Methylorubrum extorquens: one gene and its partner. The protein of the gene in region 1 binds, or shares a complex with, the protein of each later gene. Links are inferred from orthologs where the notes say so. Each region holds a gene or a part of one and is shown in the gene's direction. Other genes may lie near its edges.

The links.
Region 2: the proteins of J2W78_RS19865 (region 1) and J2W78_RS02455 are in contact, whole or in part, in a solved structure (PDB 1A0O), measured with the Escherichia coli proteins. The link is inferred for Methylorubrum extorquens from one-to-one orthologs.

The regions. Positions count from the first base shown.
Region 1 is NZ_JALJXF010000001.1:4,251,109-4,254,454, forward strand. What follows is about bases 1-3,276. They hold J2W78_RS19865 (hybrid sensor histidine kinase/response regulator), read left to right. Parts: upstream 1-349; coding sequence 350-3,076; downstream 3,077-3,276. Other genes in these bases: chpT (histidine phosphotransferase ChpT), read left to right, coding at 1-171; J2W78_RS19870 (chemotaxis protein CheW), read left to right, coding at 3,109-3,276. In the rest of the region: more of J2W78_RS19870, read left to right, coding at 3,277-3,346. UniProt on the Escherichia coli protein: Involved in the transmission of sensory signals from the chemoreceptors to the flagellar motors. CheA is autophosphorylated; it can transfer its phosphate group to either CheB or CheY.
Region 2 is NZ_JALJXF010000001.1:499,464-502,358, forward strand. What follows is about bases 1-2,825. They hold J2W78_RS02455 (response regulator), read left to right. Parts: upstream 1-1,133; coding sequence 1,134-1,517; downstream 1,518-2,825. Other genes in these bases: J2W78_RS02450 (bifunctional riboflavin kinase/FAD synthetase), read right to left, coding at 1-828; J2W78_RS02460 (protein phosphatase CheZ), read left to right, coding at 1,701-2,237; J2W78_RS02465 (hypothetical protein), read left to right, coding at 2,391-2,618; J2W78_RS02470 (EAL domain-containing protein), read right to left, coding at 2,656-2,825. In the rest of the region: more of J2W78_RS02470, read right to left, coding at 2,826-2,895. UniProt on the Escherichia coli protein: Involved in the transmission of sensory signals from the chemoreceptors to the flagellar motors.

The DNA.
Region 1 (3,346 bases):
CTCGTCGCCCGCGCGGCGGCGATGGACGTGCGCTTCACCATCGAGGGCGACGAGGTGACGGTCGCCGCCACGCCGACCGAGGCTGCGGTCGGATTGCCCGGCGCTCCCGCCCCCAGCATCGAGGACGAGCGCCCCTCCGATAGCGCCCCGCCAGACACGCAGCTCGCCTGAGGCGGCCGCGCCGCAACCATCGCGCGGGGAAGTGAGCGGAGGCGGGTCGCGGCGAATTCTTGCGGCCGTCTTCTCAAAACAATTGTGAAGTCGGCCCCCGCCCTCAACGCTTCCATAACTTTCCGAGGCGAGAGTGCTCGTCGCACGTCCCTTTGTGCGCGTAGACGAGTACCCCCCCATGGACGATCTGCTTCGCGAGTTTCTGGTCGAGAGCGCCGAGCATCTGGACACCGTCGATGCGGAGCTGGTCCGTTTCGAACAGGACCCCAATAACCAGCAGATCCTGCGCAACATCTTTCGGCTCGTCCACACCATCAAGGGGACGTGCGGGTTTCTCGGCCTGCCGCGCCTCGAAGCGCTGGCGCACGCCGCCGAGACCCTGATGGGGCGTTTCCGCGACGGCTATCCCGTCAGCGGCGCCTCGGTCACGCTGATCCTGGCCACCCTCGACCGTCTCAAGGCGATCCTCGGCGACTTGGAAGCCACCGGCTCCGAGCCGGCCGGCGCCGACGAAGACCTGATCGGGGCCCTGGAGGCGATGGCCTCCGAGGAATCGCCCGCCGCCGCCGCGCCGCCGCCCCTGCCCGAGCTGCCGCCGATCGTCGAGCGCGAGCTCAAGCCCGGCGAAGTCTCGCTGGACGACCTCGAGCGGGCTTTCATGGAAGCCCCCGGCCCCGACGACTTTGCGGCCATGGACGCCCCGGCACCCGTCCTCGCAGCCGACGAGCCGGCCTTCGAGAGCGCGCCCGAGCCGGCGGCCCCGATCCAGGCTGCCGAACGTCCCGCCGCCGCTGCCGCCCCCTCCGCCGAGGGCGGTGAGAGCGCGGTGGCCGCCAAGGTGCAGACGATCCGTGTGAACGTCGACACCATCGAGCACCTGATGACGATGGTCTCGGAACTGGTGCTGACCCGCAACCAGCTCCTCGAGATCGCCCGCCGCCACGAGGATTCCGGCTACAAGGTTCCGCTCCAGCGCCTCAGCCACGTCACGGCCGAGCTGCAGGAAGGCGTGATGAAGACGCGCATGCAGCCGATCGGCAATGCGTGGCAGAAGCTGCCCCGCGTCGTGCGCGACCTCTCGGCCGAACTTGGCAAAGGCATCGACCTCGTGATGTCGGGCGCCGAGACCGAACTCGACCGCCAGGTGCTCGACGTCATCAAGGACCCGCTCACCCACATGGTGCGCAACTCGGCCGACCACGGCATCGAGTCCACCAACGAGCGCCTCAAGGCCGGCAAGCCCGCCCGCGGCTCGATCCGCCTCTCCGCCTACCACGAGGGCGGCACGATCACGATCGAGATCGCCGACGACGGCAAGGGCCTCGACCTCGCCGCGATCCGCAAGAAGGCGATCGAGCGAAACTTCGCGCCCGCCGCCGACATCGAGCGGATGACCGACGCGCAGGTCGCGAAGTTCATCTTCCACGCCGGCTTCTCGACCGCCAAGGCGATCACCTCGGTCTCCGGCCGCGGCGTCGGCATGGACGTGGTCAAGACCAACATCGAGACCATCGGCGGCGTGGTCGACATCGCCACCGAGCTGGGCAAGGGCACCACCTTCACCATCAAGATCCCGCTGACGCTCGCCATCGTCTCGGCGCTGATCGTCAAGGCCGGCGCACAGCGCTACGCCGTGCCGCAGATCGCGGTGCTCGAACTGGTGCGGGTCGATCCCAAGGGCGACAACACCAGCGCGAACTCGATCGAGCGCATCCACGGCGCGCCGGTGCTGCGCCTGCGCGAGCGGCTCCTGCCGATCGTCACCCTCGACGGGCTGATGCGCGGGCAGGCGACCGTCGAGGAGGGCGAAGTCGTCGAGTCCGGCTTCGTGGTGGTGGCCCAGGTCGGCCGGCAGCGCTTCGGCGTGCTCGTGGACGAAGTCTTCCACACGGAAGAGATCGTCGTGAAGCCGATGTCGTCGAAGCTGCGGCACATCCCGCTGTTTGCCGGCAACACGATCCTCGGCGACGGCGCCGTGGTGCTGATCGTCGATCCCAACGGCGTCGCCAAGCTGGTGGGCCAGAGCGCGCAGTCGGGTGCAGCGACGGAGACCGAGTCCGAGGAGGTCGAGGCTGGTGACGCCAAGGCGACGCTCCTCGTGTTCAAGGGGGGTGCCGGCGGCTTCAAGGCCGTGCCGCTCTCCCTCGTCACGCGCCTCGAAGAGATCGACGCCTCGAAGATCGAGCATCTCGGCGGGCGTCCGCTGATCCAGTACCGCGGCCGCCTGATGCCGCTGGTGCCGGCCGATCCTGCGGTTCCGATCCGCTCGGAGGGCAACCAGGCGCTCGTCGTGTTCTCCGATGGCGACCGGGCGATGGGCCTCGTCGTGGACGAGATCGTCGACATCGTCGAGGAGCGCCTCGACATCGAGATCGCGGCCGACCGCTCCGACCTCATCGGCTCGGCGGTGCTGCGGGGCCGGGCGACCGACATCATCAACATCGCCCACTTCCTACCGCTCGCCTACGACGACTGGGCGCGGGGCCCGCGCAAGACGGTGGTCAAGGCGCCCTCGCTCCTGCTCGTGGACGACTCGGCCTTCTTCCGCGACATGCTCACCCCCGTGCTCAAGGCGGCGGGCTACGGCGTGACGACCGCGGCATCGGCAGAGGAAGCGCTCGGTATGCTCAAGGGCAATGCCGGCATCGACCTCGTGGTCAGCGATCTCGACATGCCCGGCCGCAGCGGCTTCGACCTCGTCGCCGCCATGCGCAAGAGCGGCGGGCGGCTGGCCGAGATGCCGGTGATCGCGCTCACCGGCACGGTCGCCCCCGACGCCATCGAACAGGCACGGCGCCTCGCGATCAGCGATCTCGTCGCCAAGTTCGACCGCAGCGGCCTCCTGGCAGCGCTCGCCGAGATCGGCGAAGCCGCCCAATCCGCCGACGCCCGCGTCGCGGCCTGAACCACGAACGGACCGGAAGAGGACACGCCGCCATGCAGGCCGCCAACGGAAACACCGTTCCCACCGACACCACCGACTACGTCACCGTCTTCGTCGGCGAGACGATGTTCGGGCTCACCATCGACCGGGTGCACGACGTGTTCGTGCCCGCCGGCATCACCCCGGTGCCGCTCGCACCCCGGGAAATCGTCGGCCTCCTGAACCTGCGCGGGCGGGTCGTCACGGCCCTGTGCCTGCGCCGCCGCCTCGGCATCCCCGGCCGCGAGGCGG
Region 2 (2,895 bases), 3.8 Mb from region 1 along the record:
GAGGAGCGGCGCGCCGTCGTCAAAGGTCGGGCGGCGGCCGTAGCTCGCCACGCCATCGTGCAGGCATCCGTCGGCGAGGCGCACACGCACCGCATAGATGCCGTGGGCGAGCCCGCAGGATTCGAGGGCGAGGTTGGCGGTGGGGTAGCCAAGGGTCCGTCCGCGCTTGTCGCCGTGGCGCACCTGGGCCAGCACGAACCAGCGATAGCCGAGAAGGTCGTTGGCCCGCGCCACATCGCCCGATGCGAGGGCGGCGCGAATCGTGCTCGACGAGATCGGCGCATCGCCGGGATCGGCCGAGACCGCGGGGACGATGCGGCAGGACAGGCCGGCCCCGGCGCAGAGTTCGGCGAGCGTCCCCGGTGAGCCCTCGCGCCCGCGGCCGAAATGGAAATCGTGGCCGATCACCACGCCGGACAGGCCGAGCCCGTCGCGCAGCCAGCCCTCCACGAAATCCCGGGCGCTGGTCCCGGCCAGCCGCTCATCGAACCGGCGCACGATCAGGCCGTCGAGACCGAGGCGCGCGAACACGATCTCCTTGGCGCTGGGGCCGGTGAGGCGGAACATCGGCTGGTCGGGGGCGAAGAAGGCGCGCGGATGCGGCTCGAAGGTCAGCACGGCGGCGGGACGTGACCCCGCCTCGGCGCGCACCGCCTCGATCAGCGTACGGTGGCCGCGATGGACGCCATCGAAATTGCCGAGCGCGGCGACGGCACCCGCCAGCGCCGGAGGCACCGGGTCATCCTCGCGGCAGACCGTGAAGGGTCTCGAAAGGGGGCGGAGGCCGGTCCCGGCGGGCGGCACGGCGTTCTCGTCGCCTGAGGGCATCGGCTCCTGCGATCGAATGTCTGCGAGTCTCAAGGAAATGTCGGCCGGGAGCAGCGACGGGACGCGTCGGCGCGGCCGGGCTCGTCCGCCTCGTCCCCGCGCGGCGGGAGAGCGGCGGGAGACTTGGCGAAATCAGTCTCTCGGGTCAAGCGAGGGGAAGGGCGCCGGATTAACTGGTTCGCAATCCGCGCCGCCTATTGTCTGAGAACGGAAGGCAGCTCCGCTCGCACGCGTCGATGCGACGTTGATCGCTCGAGAGAGCCGCGCCGCCAGTATCGATCAGGGACAAACGGAGCAATCGTCATATGGCCCTCGACCTCAGCATGCCTATCCTGGTGGTCGACGACTACCAGACCATGGTGCGTATCATCCGCAACCTCCTCAAGCAGCTTGGCTTCGAGGACGTGGATGATGCCTCCGACGGTACTGCGGCACTGGCGCGCCTGAAGGGCCGCAAGTACGGCCTCGTCATCTCGGATTGGAACATGGAGCCGATGACCGGCTACGAGCTTCTGCGCCATGTCCGCGCCGACGAGGGCCTGCGCACGACGCCATTCATCATGGTCACCGCCGAGTCGAAGACCGAGAACGTCATCGCCGCCAAGAAGGCGGGCGTGAACAACTACATCGTCAAGCCCTTCAACGCCGCCACCCTCAAGTCGAAGATCGAGGCGGTGTGCGGGGCCTGATCTCACGATCCGCCGATGGACCGTCGCGCTGGACGAATGCGCGCCGAGCCGGAACGAGCGGACTGACACCGTAACGAGAGCCGGTCCCGGCGGTGATGCCGTCGGGACCGGCCTACAAGGAGCGGTCGTCCCCTTGGGTGGCCGTCAACGGATCGAACACGAGAACGTCGCGAGAGATCGCCCATGAAGATGATGGCAACGGCACGCGACGGCCGGTCGCAGAACTCCAACCCATCGGCGATGGTGAAGGAACTTCTCGACATCGCGGACTACATCGCGAGCCTGCGGGACGCGATCGCGATCCTGCGGGCCAACGAGCTGACGCGTGACCGTCTGCCGATGGTCCACGAGGAGTTGAGCGAGGTGGTGACGGCGACCGCTGGCGCGACCAACTCGATCATGGGCACCGCCGAAGCCATTCTCGCGCTGCCCGACGGGCCGGGCTACCGCGACGCCGTCGAGGCCAAGATCTACGACATCTTCGAGGCCTGCACCTTCCAGGACATCACCGGCCAGCGCATCGCCAAGGTGGCAGAGGCGATGAGCCAGCTCGAAGGTCGGCTCGCCCGCTTCAGTGCCGCCGTGAAAGCCCGCGACGCCGCCGGCATCGACGAGATCGAAGTCGACCGGCGCAAGCGCAACGAATCGCTGCTGCTTAACGGGCCGCAGATGGGCGGTCCCGCGACCGCGCAGGATGCCATCGACGCGCTGTTCGCCTGACCCGGCGGGACAACGGCCTCGGACGGGGCCGGCATCAGTCCGCCATTACGGCCAAGCTGCCTTGTTCCGAACATCGCCGTTGCGAAAAGCCGTCACGGTCATCCCTGAAAAAGGGTGCGGGATCCGAGCTGGGGACTCCGCAGGGGCTGGACCATGGCGAACTTCGATCTGCTGTCCGATCGCGCATCCGGCGATGCCCTCGACCGCGCCCGCGCGCAGGGGCAAATGCACCATTCCATCGCGACGACGCTTCTCGTGATCGCGGCCGCCCGCGCCGAGCGCGCGGCGCCTCCGGTCCATGCGGCACGCCAGCGTCTGGCGAAAATCTACGGAGCCTCCCGGCTGCGTAAGCGGATGGAACGCGACGCCGCCCGAGGCTGACGCCCGCCGTCCACCAACGTCGCGCCCGCTGCAGGCCTCACCCGGCTCTGCGCAGGAAGTCCCGGAACGGGCGACGCTGCGGCGGCGGGCTCGGCGGTGGTTCGGGCGAGGGCGGCGGCGGCGCTGCCTCGGGCGAAGCCGAGAGCACCTCCGCCCGTACGGCACGCGGGGCGGCGAACACCCCCCCTTGCGCCAGCGGCACATCGAGATCGATGAGGTCCGGCACCTCTGTCTCGGCCTCGACGCCGGTCGCGACGAGCCGGATTCCGGCTCGCGC